DNA from 3 places in the Azospirillum lipoferum 4B genome. Region 3 is predicted to be linked to each of the others. Evidence: predicted binding sites of a transcription regulator. Region 3 holds the regulator's gene; each other region holds the start of a gene.
What was found. The regulator PhoB, encoded in region 3, activates phosphate uptake and scavenging genes when phosphate is short. The targets are predictions, from matches to a motif close to TNTCATAAAACTGTCA.
Positions count from the first base shown of each region.

Region 1: a site for PhoB is predicted at 5,276-5,291, ahead of pstS (phosphate ABC transporter substrate-binding protein PstS). Genes of this name have one in related genera too.
Region 2: a site for PhoB is predicted at 2,376-2,391, ahead of AZOLI_RS02340 (HesB/IscA family protein). Genes of this name have one in related genera too.

Region 1 covers NC_016624.1:67,027-74,555, reverse strand. Annotated here, with positions in the region: one part of gene AZOLI_RS31915 (IS630-like element ISAli3 family transposase) at 53-539, shown strand; one part of gene AZOLI_RS31915 (IS630-like element ISAli3 family transposase) at 539-1,119, shown strand; gene pstB (phosphate ABC transporter ATP-binding protein PstB) at 1,213-2,076, opposite strand; gene pstA (phosphate ABC transporter permease PstA) at 2,079-2,960, opposite strand; gene pstC (phosphate ABC transporter permease subunit PstC) at 2,965-3,954, opposite strand; gene pstS (phosphate ABC transporter substrate-binding protein PstS) at 4,067-5,134, opposite strand; gene AZOLI_RS27450 (methyl-accepting chemotaxis protein) at 5,345-7,529, opposite strand, start outside.
Region 2 covers NC_016622.1:498,150-505,678, reverse strand. Annotated here, with positions in the region: gene AZOLI_RS02355 (TetR/AcrR family transcriptional regulator) at 1-314, opposite strand, end outside; gene AZOLI_RS02350 (alkene reductase) at 450-1,580, shown strand; gene AZOLI_RS02345 (hypothetical protein) at 1,729-2,241, opposite strand; gene AZOLI_RS02340 (HesB/IscA family protein) at 2,564-2,959, shown strand; gene nifU (Fe-S cluster assembly protein NifU) at 3,016-3,939, shown strand; gene nifS (cysteine desulfurase NifS) at 3,955-5,160, shown strand; gene nifV (homocitrate synthase) at 5,295-6,416, shown strand; gene cysE (serine O-acetyltransferase) at 6,413-7,264, shown strand; gene nifW (nitrogenase-stabilizing/protective protein NifW) at 7,278-7,529, shown strand, end outside.
Region 3 covers NC_016622.1:2,822,556-2,830,084, reverse strand. Annotated here, with positions in the region: gene pstC (phosphate ABC transporter permease subunit PstC) at 1-1,267, shown strand, start outside; gene pstA (phosphate ABC transporter permease PstA) at 1,260-2,573, shown strand; gene pstB (phosphate ABC transporter ATP-binding protein PstB) at 2,701-3,447, shown strand; gene phoB (phosphate regulon transcriptional regulator PhoB) at 3,557-4,261, shown strand; gene AZOLI_RS13115 (SAM hydrolase/SAM-dependent halogenase family protein) at 4,377-5,105, shown strand; gene AZOLI_RS13110 (Bax inhibitor-1/YccA family protein) at 5,186-5,923, opposite strand; gene AZOLI_RS13105 (ABC transporter permease) at 6,069-7,529, opposite strand, start outside.

The DNA of each region.
Region 1 (7,529 bases), on a different replicon from region 3:
TCCCTTTTGGTCCGCCCTGTGATTCGCTGCCAGCTCTCGGAAGGAGGCGGGTATGGCGGCGATTGCGATCACGCGGCTGGAGCTGAGTTCAGCGGAGTTGCGCCAGCGGGCGGTGCGTTTTGGCGATCCGGATGTAGCGCGGCGCCTTCTCGCCCTAGCTCTGGTTTTGGAGGGGCGATCTCGCGAGGACGCCGCGCGGTCTTGCGGGATGGATCGGCAAACGTTGCGGGATTGGGTTCACCGCTACAACGCCCAAGGCGTGGCGGGGCTGCGGGATCGTAAGGCACCGGGAGCCAAGCCGAAGCTGTCGGCGGAGCAGGAAGCGGAGGTGGCGTCCTGGGTCCGCTCCGGTCCGGACCTCGCCGAGGATGGCGTGGTTCGGTGGCGGCGGTGCGATCTGGCCCGCAAGATCGAGCGCCGGTTCGGCGTGGTGCTGGCCGAGCGCAGCGTTGGCGGGCTGTTGCGCCGTCTGGGGTTCCGTCGCCTGTCGGTGCGCCCCCAGCATCCTCAGCAGGATGGCGAGGCGCTCGAGGCTCACAAAAAAACTTTGCCGCTCTGGTTGCCGGCGCCCTCCCCGACACCGCCCGCGGCAAGCCGCTGGAGCTCTGGTGGCAGGACGAAGCCCGGGTCGGCCAGCAAGGGACCCTGACCCGGGTGTGGGCCGCCAAGGGCAGCCGGCCACGCGCGCCCCGCGACCAGCGCCATAGCTGGGCCTACCTGTTCGGCGCCGTCTGCCCGAGCCGTGGCGCCGCCGCGGCCTTGGTCCTGCCCAAGGCCAACGCCGCGGCAATGACCCTGCACCTGGCCGAGATCAGCGGCCAAGTGAGCGACGGCCACCATGCGGTGCTCATCCTCGACGGCGCAGGCTGGCACCAGCCGGGCGACAAGCTGGTCGTGCCCGAAAACATCAGCCTTCTGCATCTGCCGCCCTATTGCCCGGAACTCAATCCGGTCGAAAACATCTGGCAGTTCCTGCGACAGAACCACCTCAGCCATCGCGTCTTCGATTCCTATGCCGCCATCGTCGAGGCCTGCTGCGAGGCGTGGAACGCTCTCGCCCAGGCACCCGAAATCATTCGCTCAATCGCCTCACGCTCGTGGGCAGCGGTCAATGTCTAAAGCCGCTGGTATTAAACAGCTTTCAGTATGCAATCCGCCGAAATTTCTCCGCCGGTTCTCCCCTTGGCAGGAAAGACCGGCGGAGCGGAACCGTCAGCCGAAACGGCCGGTGATGTATTCGGACGTCTTGTCCTTGGTCGGGTTGGTGAAGATCTCTTCCGTGTTCCCGAACTCGATCAGTTCGCCCAGATACATGAAGGCGGTGAAGTTGGAGATGCGGGCCGCCTGCTGCATGTTGTGGGTGACGATGGCGATGCAGTAGTCGGAACGCAGCTCGTCCACCAGCTCCTCGCACTTGGCGGTGGAGATGGGGTCGAGCGCCGAGGTCGGCTCGTCCAGCAGCAGGACCGACGGCTTGACCGCGATGGCGCGGGCGATGCACAGGCGCTGCTGCTGACCGCCGGACAGGCTCATGCCATTCTGGCGCAGCTTGTCCTTCACCTCTTCCCACAGGGCGGCGCGGCGCAGCGAGAATTCCACCCGCTCGTCCATTTCGGTGCGGGACAGCTTCTCGTACAGCTTCACGCCGAAGGCGATGTTGTCGTAGATCGACATCGGGAACGGCGTCGGCTTCTGGAACACCATGCCGACGCGGGCGCGAAGCAGGTTCAGATCCTGCTTCGGCGACAGGATGTTGACGCCGTCCAGCATGACCTCGCCGGTCGCGACCTGCTTGGGATAGAGGTCGTACATCCGGTTCAGGATGCGCAGCAGGGTCGACTTGCCGCAGCCCGACGGGCCGATGAAGGCGGTGACCTGACGATCGTACAGCGGCATCGAAACGTCTTTCAGCGCCCGGTAGCCGTCGTAGAAGAAGTCCAGGTTGCGGATGCTGATCTTCTCGGGAAGGCCGGCACCGGCGATTGGGCGGTCGGCACCGGCGCCGGGGATCATGCCGGGGGGCATCGTGTGGCTTCCGTGGGCGGGGCTGTTGGCGTCCATGTGGGTCATCGTCATGGTTACTTTCTCGTCGAGCCGAGACCGGCCAGCAGCCGGGCGCCGATGTTGAGGAGCAGGATGGCGACCGTGATCAGCAGCGCGCCGCCCCAGGCCAGCTGGCGCCAGTCCTCATAGGGAGACATCGCGTACTGGAAGATGACCACCGGCAGGTTGGCCATCGGCGCATTCATGTCCGCGCTCCAGAACTGGTTGTTCAGGGCGGTGAAGAGCAGGGGGGCCGTCTCGCCGCTGATGCGGGCAATCGCCAGCAGGACGCCGGTGATCATGCCGTTGCGGGCGGCGCGGTAGGCGACCATGGTGATCACCTTCCACTGCGGCGCGCCAAGGGCGGCCGCGGCCTCGCGCAGGCTGTTGGGCACCAGCTTCAGCATGTCCTCGGTCGTGCGGACCACGACGGGGATGACGATGACCGCCAGGGCCATGGCCCCCGCCCAGGCCGAGAAATGGCCCATGCGGATGACCATCACCTCGTACACGAACAGGCCGACCATGATCGACGGCGCGCTCAGCAGCACGTCGTTGATGAAGCGCACCACCTCGGCCAGCTTGCGGTCGCGGCCGAATTCGGCGAGGTAGGTGCCAGCCATGATGCCGATCGGCGTGCCGACCAGGGTGGCGACCGTGGTCATGATGACGCTGCCGAAGATGGCGTTCAGCAGGCCGCCCTCGCCGCCCGGCGGCGGCGTGTTCTCGGTGAACAGGGCGATGTTGATGGCCGACAGCCCGTTGTAGAGCAGCGTCCACAGGATGGCGACCAGCCAGAACAGGCCGAAGCCGGCCGCGCCCAGCGCAAGCGACAGCGCCACCTTGTTGACGACACGGCGGCGGTTGTACAGCCCGCCGGCCGGAGCGGCGAGCGCCGCGGAACTTGTCATGCTCATGGCCTCAGACTCCGGCCTTGCGCTGCAGGCGCAGCAGCATCAGCTTGGCGATCGACAGCACGGTGAAGGTGATCAGGAACAGGAACAGGATCAGGCCCAGCGCCACCAGCGAGGCGGTGTAGACGTCGCCGACCGCTTCGGTGAATTCGTTGGCGATGGAGGCCGAGATCGTCGTGCCCGGCGCCATGATGGAGGAGCTGATGCGGTGCGCGTTGCCGATGACGAAGGTGACCGCCATCGTCTCGCCCAGCGCGCGGCCCAGCCCCAGCATGACGCCGCCCATCACGCCGGTGCGGGTGTAGGGCAGCACCACGTTCCACACCACTTCCCAGGTGGTGGCGCCCAGCCCGTAGGCGGATTCGCGCACCATCGGCGGCACCGTCTCGAAGACGTCGCGGGTGATGGAGGTGATGAAGGGCAGCACCATGATGCCCAGGATCAGGCCGGCGGTCAGGATGCCGATGCCGTAGGGCGGGCCCATGAACAGGTTGCCGATGCCCGGGACCTGACCAAGCGTGGAGATCAGGAAGGGCTGGATGGTCGACTGCATGAAGGGGGCGAAGACGAACAGGCCCCAGATGCCGTAGATGATGCTGGGAATGCCGGCCAGCAGCTCGATGGCGACGCCGAGCGGGCGCTTGAGCCAGGCCGGGCACATCTCGGTGATGAACAGCGCGATGCCGAAGCTGACCGGGATGCCGACAGCCATGGCGATGACCGAGGTGATCAACGTGCCGTAAATGGGGGCGAGCGCGCCGAATTCCTCCGACACCGGGTTCCAGACTTCGGTCGTGACGAACCCGAAGCCGAACGCGCGCAGTGCCGGAAGCGCGCCGTCGATGAGAGAAATCGTGACGCCGCCCAGGATGAACAGGACGAGCAGGGCGAAGAAGAGGGTGGCGTTGCGGAAGGCCGCATCCTGCAGGCGCTGGCGGCGGGCCCGTCGGGCGGTGGAAGCGTGTGCGTCGGTCAAGGTCAGCGCGATCTCGGTCATGGCCGCTCCGTGAGGCGTGCGGTGGGGTCGGCGAAATTTCCAACCCCACCGGCGGATCATGCCCCCGGGGCGCGCCGTCTGCCGGCGCATCCCGGGGTCGGGTTGGCCGTGGTTACTTGGCCGACGCGGTCCAGATCGGCTTGCCGTCGGCCTGGATCGACTGCGACCAGGTCTTCTGAACCAGCGAGACGACCGAGTCCGGCATCGGCACGTAATCCAGATCGGTGGCCATCTTGGCGCCGCTCTTGTACGCCCAGTCGAAGAACTTCAGCGCTTCGGCCGAGGTCGCGACATCCTGCGGGTTCTTGTACATCAGGATGAAGCTGGCACCGGTGATCGGCCAGCTGTCCGCACCCGGCTCGTCCGTCAGGATGACGTAGTAGCCCTTGGAGTTGGCCCAGTCGGCGTTCGCCGCGGCGGCCTGGAAGGCCTCGATCTTCGGAACGACGGTCTTGCCGTCCTTGTTCTGCAGGCCGAGATACGTGATGTTGTTCTGCTTGGCGTAGGCGTATTCGACGTAGCCGATCGAGCCGTCCGTCTGCTTGACCATGTTGGCCACGCCTTCGTTGCCCTTGGCGCCGATGCCGGCCGGCCACTGGACGGAGGTGTTGGCGCCGATCTGGGTCTTGAACTTCGGGCTGGTCTTCGACAGGTAGTCGGTGAACAGGAAGTTGGTGCCCGACCCGTCAGAACGGTACACCGGCGCGATGGCGGTGTTCGGCAGGTTGACGTTGGGGTTCAGCGCCTTGATCTGCGGGTCGTTCCACTTGGTGACCTCGCCCATGTAGATGTTGGCGAGAACCGTGCCCGACAGCTTGACCTCGCCCGACTTCAGACCCTTCAGGTTCACGACCGGAACGACGCCGCCCATGATCATCGGGAACTGGATCAGGCCGGCCTGCTCCAGCTCTTCCGGCTTCAGCGGCATGTCCGAAGCGCCGAAGGTGACCGTCTTGGCCTTGATCTGCTTGATGCCGCCGCCCGAACCGATCGACTGGTAGTTCAGGCCCGTGCCCGTCTCCTTCTTGTAAGCGTCGGCCCACTTGGCATAGATCGGATACGGGAAGGTGGCGCCGGCGCCGGAGATGTCGGCGGCCGAGGCGACCGACAGCGGGGCGACCGACACGGACAGAACGGCCAGGGCACCAAAGGCGGCGCAGCGAACGAACGCCGAGGTCATGGTTTTCACGGCAAAACTCCCGATAGGTTTGGACGGTGTCGTTGGGTTGTGGAAAAGCCCGGCCTTCGCCGGAGGACGTAACCCGCCTTCTTCGTCGCGGTGACCATAGCCACCGCTGGTGACGGGTTTGTTTTGTTTACGTGTCAGTTTTATGAAACCGACCCGTTCGTGACCGGGGCTGCAACGGCATCGGGACAATCGTCGCGACCGTCATCGCGCGGCCCGGATTTCCTGGAGGAACAGATGCACGGCGGAGCCGAGGCTGGTCGCCTCCTGCGACAGGCTTTCCGCCACCTGCAGCACGTCGCCGGCCTGGGCGCGCACCTTGGCCGCGGCCTCCGACAGGCCGGCGACATGGTCCGACGCCGCCTGGGTGCCGACGGCAACGCGGTGGGAGCTGTCGACGATGCTGGAGGTGATGGTCGCCTGCTCCTCCACCGCCGCGGCGATGGCCGAGGCATTCGATTCGATGCGCTGGACGCTGCCGGTCATGGTCGCCACCACCTCCGCCGTCTGGCGGCTGGCCGCCTGGGTCGCGGCGATCTGGCGGGCGATCTCGGCGGTGGCCTGGGCGGTCTGTCCGGCAAGGGCCTTCACCTCCCCGGCGACCACCGCGAAACCGCGGCCCATCTCCCCTGCCCTCGCCGCTTCGATGGTGGCGTTCAGCGCCAGCAGGTTGGTCTGGCCGGCGATCTCGTCGATCAGCCCCACCACGGTGCCGATCTCCCCCGCCGTGCTCGACAGGTCGGCGACGGTGGCCTTCACCTGCTCCGCCCCGGCGGCGGTGTCGCCGATGATGCGGGCCGATTCGCCGGTGCGCTTGCTGATCTCGGCAATCGACTGCGAAATCTCCGAGGCGGCGGTCGCCACCTGCTGGATCCCCGCCGCCATCTCGCCGGAGAGCTGCATCGCGGCGTCGGCCCGGTCGTTGGCATTGGCGGCGATGTCGGTCAGCGAGCGGGCGCGGGCGGCCATCACGCGGGCGGCCTCCGCCAGGGTCTCCACGCTGCTCAGCACGTTGCGCTCGAACTGGTCGGCGATCTCCAGCATGCTGGTCCGGCGGGCCGAAGCGGCGTTGCGGCGTTCGATCTCCACCTTCTCATGCGCCTCTTCCATGGCGCGGGCGTTGGCGATGAAGACGAACAGCGCGCGGGCCATGTCGGTGATCTCGTCGTTGCCCTCGGCCTTCTGCTCCACCGTCAGGTCGCCGCCGGCCACCCGGCGCATGGCGTCGGCAAGCGCCTCCATCCGGCCGACCACCCGGCGCCCGACATAGAGCGAAACGATCAGCCCGGCCAGCAGCACGCCGGCCGTCGCCAGCAGGATCTGGATCTCGTTGGTGCGCTCCAGCGCGTCATGGGCGGCGGCGGCCCCCTCGGCGGTCGCGGTTTCGGCCGACTCCACCAGCGTGTCGACCATGCCGGTCAGGGCGGCGCCGGTGCTGCGGTTGTTGTCGATCAGCGCGGCATTCTCGGCATAGGCGGCCAGTTCGCCGCCGCGGAGCGCCAGGATGCCGACCTCGCCGAAGCCCAGCTCCAGCAGATTCTCGGCCAGCCGGCGGACCTCCGGGCCCAGATCGCCCTGCGACTCCTGCAAGGTCTTGCGGATCGTCGCCGCCAGCGGATCCAGCGTGCGGCGTGCGGCCGACAGCCGGGCCAGCGTTTCCGCGTTGCCGGCCTCGGCCAGCTTGCCGGCCAGCAGGTTGGCGTCGGCCATCAGGCCGCTCAGCACGGTGTAGCGGTGCTGGGCTTCCGGCACCACATTTGTGGAAAGATCCTGCATCCGCTCCGCGATGGCGTTCCCGGCCTCGGCGATGCGCCCGCGGGAATTCAGCATCAGCGGCAGCATGCGGCTGTTGGCGTCGCGGTCCAGCCGGACGATCTCGTCGACCGCGGCGGCCTGCGCTTCGGCAAGCTTGCGCGCTTCCTCCTCCGGGATGCCGGGGGTCAGCTGGCGGACCCGGCGGGTGTAGACGCTCTTGTCGCCGTCACCATATGCCGTCAGCTCGTTGATCGCCGCGATGACGGGGGCGGCCGCCTCGCTCTTCGCCAGCGGGCGCAGGGCGCCCTGCAGGTCGGACAGCGCCGAATCGAAATCGGTGGACAGCGACATCACCTTGGACCGGTCGGTCTCGAAGGCGCCGATCAGCAGCGCCTTGGCCAGCGCCGCCTCCGCGCCGCGCAGCTGGAACAGTGGGATCACCGTCTGCCCCAGTTCGCCGCCGATGGTCTCGGAGGATTGCGAGGTCGCCTCCACCATCGCGGTGATCGCCTGGGCAAGCTGTTCGCGCGAGGCCTGCATGTCCGGCTTCAGCGCCGCCAGCAGCCGGGCATGGGCGTCGCTCAACTCGGCCAGCCGGCCGCTGCGCTGTTCCTGCAGGCTCAGCCGGCGGCCG
Region 2 (7,529 bases), 660 kb from region 3:
TCCAGATCCTCGTCCGGCGGCGGCAGGTGGCAGCCGCCCGATTCCTCGCGCCAATAGCGCTCCACCACCGCCACCAGCAGCCCGCTCTTGCCTGAGAAATAGCGCTGGATCAGCTGTTCGTTGACCCCGGCCCGCCCGGCGATCTCGCGCGTCGTCGCCGCGTCGAAGCCGCGCTCGGCGAACACCACTTTGGCGGCGTCGAGCAATGCGCCCTCGGTCGCGGCCCGGTCCCGCTTGCGCGCCCCGCCTTCGCATCCACCGTCAGTGGCGCCGTTGCCCGGGCAACAGCCGTCCCCATCCTTGCTTGCGTCCAAAACCCGTCCCTCTCCCGTGATGCCGCCGGTTCGATAATAAGTATGCAGATACATACTTGACAAGCGGCAGGCTCCGGTTCAAGTATGTACTCACATACATACAAGTCGCTTCGCCCAACAGGGGGTAGTCCCGCCATGCCGCAGAGCACCGACACGCACAGCACCGCCGCTCCGGATCTGTTCACCCCACTGCGCCTCGGCGCGATCGAGCTGCCGAACCGCGTCGTCATGGCGCCGATGACCCGCAGCCGCGCCGGCGAAGGCAACTGCCCGACCGCGCTCACCGCCGAATACTATGCGCAGCGCGCCTCGGCCGGCCTGATCATCACCGAGGCGACGCAGGTCTGCGACACCGCCCAGGGCTATCCCAACACGCCGGGCATCCACACGGACGCCCAGACCCTGGCCTGGCGCGCGGTGGCCGACGCCGTGCACGATGCCGGTGGGCGGATCGTCACCCAGCTCTGGCATGTCGGCCGCATTTCCCATCCGCGCTTCCAGCCGAACGGCGCCGCGCCGGTCGCCCCCTCGGCCATCGCGGCGAAGGGCCAGCTCTACACCGGTGCCGGCATGGAGCCGTTCCCGGTGCCGCGCGCCCTCGAAACCGCCGAGATCCCCGGACTGGTCCGCCATTTCGCCGATGCGGCCAAGCGCGCGGTGTTCGATGCCGGCCTGGACGGCGTCGAGATCCACGCGGCCAACGGCTATCTGATCGACCAGTTCCTGCGCGACAGCACCAACACCCGCACCGACCGGTATGGCGGAACGGTGGAGAATCGCTGCCGCTTCCTGCTGGAGATCCTTGAGGCCACGGCCCATGCCGTCGGCGCCGACCGCATCGGCGTCCGCCTGTCGCCGACCGGTGTGTTCAACGACATGAAGGACAGCGACCCGCTGCCGCATTTCCTGGCGATCACCAAGGCGCTGAACCCGTTCAATATCGCCTATCTGCATGTGATCGAAGGACGGCCCGGCCACCACATGGCCCCGCCGGAAGGGGCGCCGCATGTGGCGTCCGCCCTGCGTGCCGCCTTCAAGGGTCCGTTCATCCTGAATGGCGGCTACAGCCGCGGCGATGCCGACGCCGCACTCGCCAAGGGTGAGGCCGACGCGGTCAGCTTCGGCGAGGCCTTCATCTCCAACCCGGACTTGCCCGTGCGCTTCCGTGCCGATGCGCCGCTGGCCGAGCCGGACCGCACCACCTATTACGGCGGCGACGCCAAGGGCTACACCGACTATCCGGCCCTGGAATCCGTCGCCGCCTGACCGGTTTGCGGCCCCACTGCCCCGGCGGGGCCGCAATACCTCCCGACGTGAGAGAGCGCGTCGTGAGAGCGTCGTGAGACGCAAATCCCCGCTGCCCCCGGCCCGGTTCCCCCCTGGGCCGGGGGCCTTTTTTATGCGGAGGCGGCCTCTACGCCGCCCCGCCCTCTCCGTCCAGCCCGCGGGCCAAGGCGGCGATGGTGCCGTAGCCGACCTGATCGGCCGGGTCGATCTCCGCCATCTTGGCAAGGATCGCCAGCGCCTTGTCGCGGTTGTGGCGGCGCAGTTCGATGAAGGCCAGCGCCTTCATGGTGAACAGGAAGAAGCGCGCCGGCCCGGCCGCCGTCCAGTCGGTGGAGCGCGCGGTCAACTGCGACCAGTCCGCCTGAAAACCGCCCTGGAGTGCGGCGGCATCCAGCCCGATGCGGGCCACCCGCTCCGCTTCCCCCAGCTTCTTGCGATTGAAGTAGAATTTATAGAGCGCATAGAAGACCGGCAGCACCCGCGGCCCCTTGCGATGCGCCTCCCACAACAGCGACTCGCAGACCTCCGGCACGTCACGGGCCTTCACCGCCTCCTGCAAAAGTTCGTCGATCTGTTCGGGCACGTCGCCGAAGGCCATGCGGCCGTTCGACATCCTGAGTTCGATCGGTTCGTCGCTCATCGCTTCCCTCACCTTTCCGCTGCCTGGATTTTCTGTTGAGAAAATCAACCATCCGACGCACCGACGACGCCACATGGTACGCGCGCGGGCACAGGGAAAGACCACAATATTTTTGTGCGGCGAAGTGTCGCGGCTGTCGCAAAGCCGACACGAACCAAACCCGACAAAAACGTTTGAACGCGAAACATTGTCGGACTATCGCCACGCCCCTCCGACCTGACAATCATTGCAAATCAATGCTTTGTCTGTTTGGCACACCGCTTGCTTTATTCCCCGTCAGATCGGCCGGCACCCCCGGCAACGCGGCTTGAGGAGGCGGGACATGGTGACTCTGACGGATGCGGCGGTTTCCACCCTGGAACAGGTCCTGGCGAAGTCGGGTGGTGCGGCGGCCGGCTTGCGGATCGCCGTGACCGACGGCGGCTGCGCCGGCCTGAAATACCAGATGGGGCTGGAGGCGGCGGCCGGCGACGACGACGCGGTGCTCAGCTTCGGCCCGGTCACCATCTTCGTCGACGCCAACAGCCAGCCCTTCCTCAGCGGCGTGGTGGTCGATTTCGTCGAGGGCATCGAAGGCTCCGGCTTCAAGTTCGACAACCCGAACGCGACCAGCAGCTGCGGCTGCGGCAAGTCCTTCTCGGCCGGTGAAGGCGGTGGCGGCTCCTGCTCGACCTCCTCGTCCAGCTGCGGATCGTCGACCCCCTATTCGACGCACTGAAGTCTCCCCGGACACTCTTCCCCTAGGCGCGCACCCCACGGAAAGGCAGCAGCGACATGTGGAACTACACCGACAAGGTCAAGGAACACTTCTTCAACCCGAAGAACTCCGGTGTCCTGGACAGCGCCAACGCGGTCGGCGAGGTCGGCTCCATCACCTGCGGCGACGCGCTGCGTCTGATGCTGAAGGTCGATCCCGACACCCAGATCATCCTGGATGCGAAGTTCCAGACCTTCGGCTGCGGCTCGGCCATCGCCTCCTCCTCGGCGCTGACCGAGATGATCATCGGCAAGACGGTGGACGAGGCGCTGACCCTGACCAACCGCGACATCGCCGAGTATCTGGGCGGCCTGCCGCCGGAGAAGATGCACTGCTCCGTCATGGGTGCGGAGGCACTGCGTGCCGCCATCGCCAACTACAAGGGCGAGGCGTGGGAAGACGACCATGAGGAAGGCGAGCTGGTCTGCAAGTGCTTCGGCATCGACGCCGCCATGATCGAGCGCGCGGTGAGCGTCAACGGCCTGACCACGCTTGAGGAAGTCACCCACTACACCAAGGCCGGCGGCTCCTGCCAGACCTGCCACGAGAAGATCGAGGAGGTGCTGGAAGAGGTGCTGGCGAAGACCGGCGCGCTCAAGCCCGCCAAGAAGCATGCCCCCGGCACCGTCGGCCTCGACGCCATCAAGCCGCTGGAGCCGAAGGCGGAACCGACCGCGGCGCCCAAGCTGACGAATGTCCAGCGCATGCAGGCCATCATGTCTGCCATCGAGGAGATCCGGCCGCAGATCCAGCGCGACGGCGGCGACGTGGAACTGGTCGACATCGACGGCAAGGACATCTACGTCCGGCTCTCCGGCGCCTGTTCCGGCTGTTCGCAGTCGGCCGGCACGATGATGGGCGTGCAGATGAAGCTGGTCGAGAAGCTCGGCGAGTTCGTGCGGGTCAAGCCCGCGTCCCTCATGCCGGCCCACGCGGGCTAAGGGGAGCGCCAAGCCATGAGCCAGGGAATCTACCTCGACAACAACGCGACCACCCGCGTCGATCCGGAGGTGCTGCAGGAGATGCTGCCGCTCTTCACCGAGCATTTCGGCAACGCCTCCTCCATGCACGGCTTCGGCGCCGCGGTGGGCGGCAAGATCGAATGGGCGCGCTGCCAAGTCCAGGCCCTGCTGGGTGCCGCCCATGACAGCGAGATCGTCTTCACCTCCGGCGGGACGGAGAGCGACAACACCGCCATCCTGTCGGCGCTGGAGGCCTACCCGAAGAAGCGCGAGATCGTCACCAGCGTGGTCGAACACCCCGGCGTGCTGGCGCTCTGCGAGTATCTGGAGAAGAAGCGCGGCTACAAGGTCCACCGCATCCCGGTGGACGGCAAGGGCAACCTCGACATGGAGGCCTACCGCGCGGCGCTGTCGGATCAGGTCGCCATCGTCTCCATCATGTGGGCCAACAACGAGACCGGGACGATCTTCCCGGTGGAGGAGCTGGCGCGCATGGCGAAGGAGGTCGGCGCCCTTTTCCACACCGACGCGGTGCAGTCGGTCGGCAAGATCCCGGTGAAGCTGGCCGACAGCGCCATCGACATGCTGTCGCTGTCCGGCCACAAGCTGCACGCCCCCAAGGGCATCGGCGCGCTGTACGTCAAGCGCGGCCTGCGCTACCGCCCGATGCTGCGCGGCGGCCATCAGGAACGCTCGCGCCGCGCCGGCACCGAGAATGCGCCCGGCATCGTCGGGCTGGGCGCCGCCGCCCAGCTGGCGCTGGTCCATATGGGCGACGAGAACACGCGGGTGAAGGCGCTGCGCGACAAGCTGGAACAGGCGATCCTGGCGGCGGTGCCGAGCTGCTTCGTCACCGGCAACCCCGACAACCGCCTGCCCAACACCTGCAACATCGCCTTCGAGTATATCGAGGGCGAGGCGATCCTCCTGCTGCTGAACGAGGCCGGCATCGCCGCGTCCTCCGGCTCCGCCTGCACCTCTGGCTCGCTGGAGCCCAGCCACGTCATGCGCGCCATGGGCGTACCCTACACCGCCGCCCATGGCGCCACCCGCTTCTCGCTGTCGCGCGAAACGACGGAGGAGGAGATCGACCGGGTCATCGCCGTGGTGCCGGGCATCATCGCCAAGCTGCGCAGCCTGTCGCCCTACTGGCAGCAGGAAGCCGGCAAGCCCAAGGAATTCGCACCCGTTTATTCGTAACACCGGAATCGCAGGCCGGGTCGATGGCCCGTCCCGGCACCCCGCCCGACGACACCCCGTCGGGGCGGGTCCCCGGCCCGGCCTGCGACACTTCTGATGGGGGCAGCGATTGCCTCCGCGCGCGAGGTGCCCCCATGCCCACCACCTTCGCCACCATCAACGACACCACGCTGCGCGATGGCGAGCAGACCGCCGGCGTCGCCTTCACGCTCGACGAGAAGATCGCCATCGCCCGCGCGCTCGACGACGCCGGCGTGCCGGAGCAGGAGATCGGCATCCCCGCCATGGGCGAGGAGGAGCGCGAGGGCATCCGCGCCGTGGCCGCGCTGGGGCTGACGGGCCGGCTGATGGTGTGGTGCCGCATGCACGACGCCGACCTGAAGGCGGCTCTGTCCTGCAATGTCGGCTTCGTCAACCTCTCCATGCCGGTGTCCGACATCCACATCACGAAGAAGCTGAAGCGCAGCCGCGCCTGGGCGCTGGCGGAGATCGAGCGCCGGGTGAAACAGGCGCGCGACCATGGGCTGGAGGTCAGCGTCGGCGGCGAGGATTCGTCGCGCGCCGACATGGATTTCCTGATCGCCGCCGCCACCGTGGCGCAAGAGGCCGGCGCCCGCCGCTTCCGCTTCGCCGACACGCTGGGCGTGCTCGACCCTTTCCAGACGCGCACCTGCATCGAACGGCTGCGCCGGGCCACCGACCTGGAGATCGAGATCCACGCCCATGACGATCTGGGCCTCGCCAACGCCAACTCGCTGGCGGCGGTGCTGGGCGGCGCCACCCATGTCAACACCACGGTGAACGGCCTGGGCGAGCGCGCCGGCAACGCCCCGCTGGAGGAGGTGGTGGTGTCGCTGAAACACCTCTACCACATCGACACCGGCGTCGAGACGCGCTCGCTCAGCACCATCAGCGATCTGGTGGAGCGGGCGTCCAACCGGCCGGTGGCGGTCAACAAGTCCATCGTCGGCGCCGCCGTCTTCACCCATGAGGCCGGCATCCATGTCGACGGGCTGCTGCGCGACCGCGCCACCTACCAGAATTTCGACCCGGCCGAGGTCGGGCGCGAACACCGCATCGTGCTGGGCAAGCATTCCGGCACCGCGGCGGTGAAGCTGGCCTATGAGCGGCTCGGCATCGCCTGCGACGACGCCACGGCGCAGGCGGTGCTGCCGCGCGTCCGGGCGCTGGCGACGCGCGCCAAGCGGCCGCCCACGCCCGAGGAGCTGCATGCCTTCCTGGAGGCGGCGACATGAGCAAAGCTGATCGCCGGCCCGGCATCATCGCCCTGCTGCGTGAGGACGTCGCCTGCGTGTTCGACCGCGATCCGGCCGCGCGCAACGTCTTCGACGTGCTGACCTGCTATCCCGGCATCCATGCGCTGGTGATGTACCGCTTCGCCAACGCGGCCTGGCGGCGGGGGCTGCGCTGGCCGGCGCGCTTCCTGTCCTATGTCGCCCGTGCGGTGACCAACATCGACATCCATCCCGGTGCCGGCATCGGCCGCCGCTTCTTCATCGACCATGGCGCCGGCGTGGTGATCGGCGAGACCGCGGAGATCGGCGACGACGTGACGCTCTATCACGGGGTGACGCTGGGCGGCACCTCCTGGACCAAGGGCAAGCGGCATCCGACGCTGATGGACGGGGTGCTGGTCGGGGCCGGCGCCAAGATCCTGGGGCCGATCACCGTCGGCGCCAACGCGCGGGTCGGCGCCAATTCGGTGGTGACCAAGCCGGTGCCGCCGGGCATGACCGTGGTCGGCATTCCCGGCCGGGTGGTGCGGCCGGAGACCCAGCGCCGGCCGTCTGACCGACCGATCTCCGATCACAACATCGACCTGGAACACCATCTGATGCCGGATCCGGTCGGCAAGGCCATCGCCTGCCTGATCGACCACATCAACCGCATCGAAGCCCGGCTGGAAGCCCACACCGCAACCGAACCGTCACAGTTTCCTGCTAAGAACATCCGCCTGTCGGAATTTCGCCTGAACGATATGCACAGCGATATACGTTTGGACGGCGTTGCCTGCAGCTCTTGTGGCAACATCTGCGACCAGGAGGGGTGCGGCCCCTCCCCTTCCACCCAGCAGCACGCGTGAGGAGCCTTCGACGATGAGCGATTTCACCGACGACCTCGACGATCTGGAAACCGCGGAAGACTTCCTGCGCTTCTTCCACGTCACCTACGACCAGCGCGTGGTCCACGTGAACCGCCTGCACATCCTGCAGCGCTTCCACGACTACCTGTCGGCGGACCATGGGATGGAGGGGCTGGACGACGAAGGCATGTCGTCGCGCTACCGCTTCCATCTGGAACGGGCGTACCAGGATTTCGTGGTGTCCAACGCCATCGCGGAAAAGACC
Region 3 (7,529 bases):
GCCCTCCTACCACGGTGTCTATGTGGCTCTGTGGGCCGGGCTGCCGGCGCTGCTGCTGTTCGTGGCCTGGACGGCGTCGGAAGGCTGGCTCGCCATGCAGCTGGTCCTGTCCTCCCTGCCGGAGCGGCTGACCACCGGCGACGGCCAGTCGGTCGCCCTGCTGAAGGCCGACATCCTCAACCTCGCCCGCGGCGTCGCCACCGGGCGCGAGCCCGACCCGCTGGTGCGGGACGCCGCCCGCCGCTATGCGGAGCTGCGCGAGCTTGCCGACTGGAGCCTGCTGGCCGTCGGCGCCAGCCTGGCGGTCGCCGGCCTCGCCTGGGGCCGCCACCGCATCGGGCCGGACCTGCGCGCCCGCCCGGTGGTGGAGCGGGTGGTGCGGGTGGCGCTGGTCGTCTGTTCGATGGTCGCCATCCTGACCACGGTCGGCATCGTCCTGTCGCTGCTGTTCGAGGCGCTGCGCTTCTTCACCGTCGTCTCGCCGCTCGACTTCCTGTTCGGCACCCATTGGAGCCCGCAGATGGCGATGCGGGCCGATCAGGTCGGCTCCAGCGGCTCCTTCGGCGCGATTCCGCTGTTCGCCGGCACGCTGTTGATTACCGTCATCGCCATGTTGGTGGCGGTGCCGGTCGGGCTGATGGCGGCGATCTACATGTCCGAATATGCCGGACGCGGCGTGCGCACCTGGCTGAAACCGGCTCTGGAGATCCTGGCCGGCATTCCGACCGTGGTCTACGGCTTCTTCGCCGCGCTGACCATGGCGCCCTTCGTCCGCTCGGTGGGCGAGGCGCTGGGGCTGGACGTCAGTTCGGAATCGGCGCTGGCGGCCGGCATCGTCATGGGGGTGATGATCATCCCCTTCGTCAGCTCGCTGTCCGACGACGTCATCAACGCGGTGCCGCAGAGCTTGCGCGACGGCTCTTACGGGCTGGGCGCCACCAAGTCGGAGACGATCAAGCAGGTGGTTCTGCCGGCGGCGCTGCCGGGCATCGTCGCCGCGGTGATGCTGGCGGTCAGCCGCGCCATCGGCGAGACGATGATCGTCACCATGGCGTCCGGCCTGACCGCCAACATGACCGCCAACCCGCTGCAGGCGGTGACCACCGTCACCACCCAGATCGCCACGCTGCTGGTCGGCGACCAGGAGTTCGACAGCCCGAAGACGCTGTCGGCCTTCGGCCTCGGCCTCGTGCTGTTCCTCGTCACGCTCTGCCTCAACATGGTCGCCCTGCGGGTGGTCCGGACCTATCGGGAAAAATATGACTGACCTCGTCGAGCAGGACGCGGCGGCCGTGGCGCCCTCCCCCGGCTCCAACGGTGCGGCGAAGTCGCGGGTCCGGAGCGAAGCCTTCGCCCGCCGCCTGCGCGCCCGCCATGCCGCGGAACGCCGCTTCCGGTTGGCCGGGGCGGCGGCGGTGGCGCTGGCGGCGCTGATGCTGGTGGTTCTGCTGGGCTCCATCGTCGCCAAGGGCAGCACCGCCTTCTGGGAAGCGCGGATCAGGCTGGAGGTGACGCTGGACCCGGCCGAGGTCGCCGAGCGCAACTACACTCCCCTGCTGCGCCGGGCGCTCCATGCCCAGTTCCCGCAGGTGACCGACCGCGCCGGCAAACGCGTGCTGAACGACCTGCTGTCGTCGGGCGCGCCGTACGAGCTGGAGGCGATGGTCGCCAAGAACCCGGCGCTGGTCGGCACCACCCTGACCGTCTGGGTGCGCGCCGACGACGAGATCGACCAGCTGGTGAAGGGCCGCTACCGCCGCGACCTGCCGGAGAGCGAGCGTGGGCTCAGCGATGCCAAGATCGCCGCGGCCGATGCGTTGCTGGCCTCCGGCGCGCTGGCGCAGGGCTTCAACACCACCCTGTTCACCGCCGGCGACAGCCGCGAGCCGGAACAGGCAGGCATCGGCGGCGCCATCGTCGGTTCGCTGCTGACGCTCCTGGTGACCATGGCGCTGTCGGTGCCGGTCGGCATCTCCGCCGCGGTCTATCTGGAGGAGTTCGCGCCGAAGAACCGCTGGACCGACCTGATCGAGGTGAACATCAACAACCTCGCCGCGGTGCCGTCGATCATCTTCGGCCTGCTGGGTCTTGCCGTTTTCCTGGGTTTCTTCGGCATGCCGCGTTCGGCGCCGCTGGTCGGTGGGCTGGTGATGGCGCTGATGACGCTGCCGGTGATCATCATCTCGGCCCGCGTCGCGCTGAAGGCGGTGCCGCCGTCGATCCGCGAGGCGGCGCTGGGCATCGGCGCCTCGCCCTTGCAGACGGTTCTGCACCATGTGCTGCCGCTGGCGATGCCCGGCATCCTCACCGGCACCATCATCGGCATGGCCCGCGCGCTGGGCGAGACGGCACCGCTGCTGATGATCGGCATGGTCGCCTTCATCGTCGACGTGCCCCATGGGCTGACCGACAGTGCCACGGTGCTGCCCGTTCAAATCTACATGTGGGCCGACAGCCCGGAGCGTGCCTTCACCGAACGCACCTCGGCGGCGATCCTGATCCTGCTCGGCGTCCTGATCCTGCTGAACGGGACGGCCGTGATCCTGCGCAAGATTTTCGAGAGACGGTGGTGAGCGCCCCATGAGCATTACGAGCGGCATCCCGAGCGGCATCCCGAGTCCGCTGAAGCTGCGGCCCCGCGGCGACCAGCGCCCCGGTCAACACCCTGGGCAGCAGTCCGGTGCCGTCCTGCCCAACAAGATGACCGCCCGCGGGGTGAAGGTGTTCTACGGTGCCAAGCAGGCGCTGAAGGGCATCGACCTCGACATCCACGAGAGCCGGGTGCTGGCGCTGATCGGCCCGTCCGGCTGCGGCAAGTCGACCTTCCTGCGCTGCCTGAACCGGATGAACGACACCGTCGAGGGCTGCCGGGTCGAGGGACGGATCGCGCTGGACGGCGAGGACGTCTACGGCAAGGCGGTCGATGCGGTGCAGCTGCGCGCCCGCGTCGGCATGGTGTTCCAGAAACCGAACCCGTTTCCGAAGTCGATCTACGACAACATCGCCTATGGTCCGCGCATTCACGGCCTGGCTTCCGGCCGCGACGAGCTGGACGAGGTGGTGCAGAGTTCGCTGAAGCGCGCCGGCCTGTGGGGCGAGGTGAAGGACCGCCTGCGCGAGCCCGGCACCAGCCTGTCCGGCGGCCAGCAGCAGCGGCTGTGCATCGCCCGCGCCATCGCCGTCAGCCCCGAGGTGATCCTGATGGACGAGCCCTGCTCGGCGCTCGACCCCATCGCGACCGCCCATATCGAGGAGCTGATCGACGAGCTGCGGGCCAACTACACCATCGTCATCGTCACCCACAACATGCAGCAGGCCGCCCGCGTGTCGCAGCGCACCGCCTTCTTCCATCTGGGCGAGATGGTGGAGTGCGACGACACCGAGGAAATCTTCACGAACCCGCGCGACGAGCGCACCCAGGGCTACATCACCGGCCGCTACGGCTGAGAGCCCTGCTCCTAAAAGCCTTGCCTGATTTTGCGCCCCTTCCCTCCTTTGTTGAAAAGGCTGTCCCATGCCGGTTAACGTCGAGACGCGCGCTGTGAACGGAGCCTCCATGAACGCGGCCCTGAAGCCGCTCGTCCTGGTCGTCGAGGACGAGGCCGACATTCTGACGCTGTTGAAGTACAACCTGGAAAAGGAAGGCTTCCGCGTCGCCACCGCCAGCGACGGCGAGGAGGCCCTGCTGGCCGCCGGCGAACAGACGCCGCACATCGTGCTGCTCGACTGGATGCTACCGCTGATGAGCGGGCTGGAGGTCTGCCGCCAGCTGCGCCGCAACGCCAAGACCCGCGACATCCCGATCATCATGCTGACCGCCCGCGGCGAGGAAGGCGACCGGGTGCGCGGCCTGAATTCCGGCGCCGACGACTACATCACCAAGCCCTTCTCCCCGACCGAGCTGGTGGCCCGCATGCGCGCGGTCCTGCGCCGCGCCTCGCCCGGCATGACGGACGAGGTGCTGACCTTCGCCGACGTGACGATGGATCTGGCCGCCCACCGCGTACGCCGCAATGGGCGCGACGTACATCTCGGTCCGACGGAATTCCGCCTGCTGCGCCACTTCATGCAGCATCCCGGCCGCGTCTTCTCGCGCGAACAGCTGCTCGATCTGGTGTGGGGCCATGACGTGTACGTCGAGCCGCGCACGGTCGACGTACACATCCGCCGCCTGCGCAAGGCGATGAACGAAGAGGAAGAACTGGATCTGATCCGCACCGTGCGGTCGGCAGGCTACGCGCTGGATACGAAGTCGATGTGATTCGGGGTCAGATCCCCGCCTAACCTCCCCCGCACAAGCACTTGTCCCCTCCCCCGCCCAGCGGGGGAGGGTTAGGGTGGGGGCAAGACCGCCGACACTGGTGAGAATGCCCTCCATGATCCTGCTCTTCACCGACTTCGGCCTCTCCGGCCCCTACACCGGCCAGATGAAGGCGGTGCTGGCGCAGCAGGCGCCAACCGTCCCGGTCATCGACCTGTTCGCCGACGCCCCCGCCTTCGACCCGCAGCTGTCGGCCTACCTTCTGGCCGCCTACGCCCCGGCCTTCCCCGCCGGCAGCGTCTTTCTCTGCGTCGTCGATCCGGGTGTCGGCACCGACCGGCGGCCGGTGATGGTGGAGGCCGATGGGCGGTGGTTCGTCGGCCCCGACAACGGCCTCTTCGCCCTGATCGCCCGCCGCGCAACGTCGCTAAAGGCCTGGACCATCGACTGGATTCCGGACCGGCTGTCCGCCAGCTTCCACGGCCGCGACCTGTTCGCCCCCGTGGCCGCCGATCTGGCGACCGGCCGGCCGGTGCAGCGCAGCCGCCTCACCCTCGCTGCCATCGACCGCCCCGACTGGCCGGACGAGCTGGCGCGCATCGTCTATGTCGATGTCTACGGCAACGCCATGACCGGCATGCGGGCGTCCACCCTGCCCGCCGCCGCCATGCTGACCGCCGCCGGCACCCGCATCGCCCGCGCCCGCACCTTCGGCGCCGTCGGGCCGGGCGAGCCGCTGTGGTACGAGAACTCCAACGGGCTGGCCGAGATCGCCGTCAACCGCGGGCGGGCCGATCAAGCGCTTGGTCTCAAGGTCGGCGATGCGGTGACGGTCGGGTCCTGAAAAGAAAACCGCCCGGAAGCGGGTGCTTCCGGGCGGCTGCTGTATTGATGCGATGCTTGTCCGATCAGGCGTCTTCAGGCTCAGTCGTTGTTGCGCTGACCCAGGAACTGCAGCAGGAACTGCAGCAGGAACTGGAACAGGTTGATGAAGTCCAGGTACAGCGTCAGGGCGCCCATCAGGGCCAGCTTGCCGGTGCTCTCGTGATCGTAGCCCTCGGCGTAGCTTTCCTTGATCGCCTGGGTGTCGTAGGCGGTCAGGCCGGTGAAGATCAGCACGCCGATGGCGGAGATCGCGAAGTGCAGGGCTGGCGACTGGAAGAAGATGTTCGCCAAGCCGGCGATCACCAGACCGATGACGCCCATCATCAGGAACGAGCCCATCTTCGACAGGTCGGCCTTCGTGGTGTAGCCGTACAGGCTCATCGCCAGGAAGGTCGCGGCGGTGACGAAGAAGGTCAGCGCGATCGACGCCCCGGTGAAGACCAGGAAGATGGCCGACATCGACAGGCCCATCGCGCCGCAGTAGGCCCAGAAAATCATCTGTGCCGATGCGAAGGACAGGCGCTGGATGCCGAAGGACAGCACCATCACGAACGCCAGCGGGGCCAGCATCACCACCCACTTCAGCGGAGTGCCGAAGATGGCCGCCATCATGGCCGGGCTGGACGACACGAGCGCGGCGACCAGGCCCGTCAGGATCAGGCCGGCGCCCATGTAGTTGTACACGCGCAGCATGTGCTGGCGCAGGCCTTCGTCGAAGTATCCCCGATCTGTCGCGCGGCCTGCGGTCGCGAAGCGGTTATAGGTCGGGTCTGCCATGTTGGTTTCCTCGGTGGAATAGGGTGATCCCGTCGCCATGACATATTGGCGAGTCCGCAATTCGGTTCAATAGGAATCGGCAGCGGTTTTCCAAGATGAAAAAGCTTTCACGATTCGTTTTTGCTATGGCGTTCCGCCGTATGAGTCACTCGTTCCGAAGCAACGGCGCGGATGGTTGGCCCAGAGCCCGCCAAGTACCATAGAACCCGAAAGCGAGTGTGATCGCCGTGCTGAGCAAGGCCGTGGTGACCACCGCCGACGGCAGGAAGCTCCACTCCCAATGCATCAGGAAGCGCAGCACCGCCCAGGCGGTCAGCGTGCCGATGCCGCCGGCGATGACCGCGGTCAGCAGGCCCAGCAACCCGTATTCCAGCAGGAAGGCGCGCAGCACGTCGCCGCGCGTCGCCCCCAGCACCTTCAGCACCACCGCGTCGTAGACCCGGCGGCGATGGCCGGCGGCGACCGCGCCGGCCAGCACCAGCGTGCCGGCGGTCAGCGTGATGCCGGCGACGATGCGCACCGCGGTGCCGATATGGCCCAGCATCTCCGACACGGTGTCGAGCGCGTCCTTGATCCGGACCATGGTGATGTTGGGGAAGCGCTGCAGCACAGCGCGCTGCACCTGCGTTTCGGCATCCGGCGTCGCGCGGACGGTGGCGACCCAGGTCTGCGGTGCGCCTTCCAGCGTGCCGGGGGCGAAGACCATGGTGAAGTTGATCGCCATGCTGCTGAAATCGGCGGCGCGGACGTTGGCGACCGTGGCCTCGATGCTGCGGCCCAGGATGTTGATCGACAGCGTGGCACCGGGGCCGATGCCGAAGGCCTCGGCGACGCTCTGGTGGATCGAGATCAGCGGTGGGCCGGCATAGTCGGCCGCCCACCAGCTGCCGGCGGTGATGGTGGAATGCTTCGGCAGCGTCGCCGAATAGGTGATGCCGCGGTCGCCGGCCAGGATCCAGGCCTGCTCCGGGTTGACCAGCGCCTTTTCGGCCTCCTGTCCGTTCACCCGCTCGATCCGGCCGCGCAGGCTCGGCACCGCCTCGAAGGCGCTGGTGCCGGAAATGCCGGTGACGAGGTCGCGCAAGGGGTCGAACTGGTCGCGCTGGATGTCGACGAAGAAGAAGCTGGGGGCGTCCTGCGGGATCGTCTCCGACACCCGGCGGGAGAAATTGCCCTGGATCAGCGCGATGGCGACCAGCACCGTCAGGCCGAGCCCCAGCGACAGCACCACCGCCGCCGTCGGGTTGCCCGGCCTGTGCAGGTTGGCGAGCGCCAGCCGCAATCCCGGACGACGGACGCGGCCTACGCGCTTCGCCCCCCAGGTGACCAGTGCGGCCGCGACGCGGAAGGCGATGAAGGTGGCGATGGAGCCGCCGACGAACCACAGGGCGAAGAGCTTGTTGTGCGCGGTCAGCACCGCCAGCCCGGCCAGCGCCACCGCCGAGCCGATCATCGCCAGCGTATAGGGCAGGCGCGGCCGGCCAGCGGCCGGGGCGATCACGTCGCGGAACAGGGCACCCGCCGGCACTTCCCGCGCCCGACCGAGCGGCCAGAGCGAGAAGGTCAGCGCCGTCAGCACGCCGTAGAGGGCGGCCAGCGCCAGGGC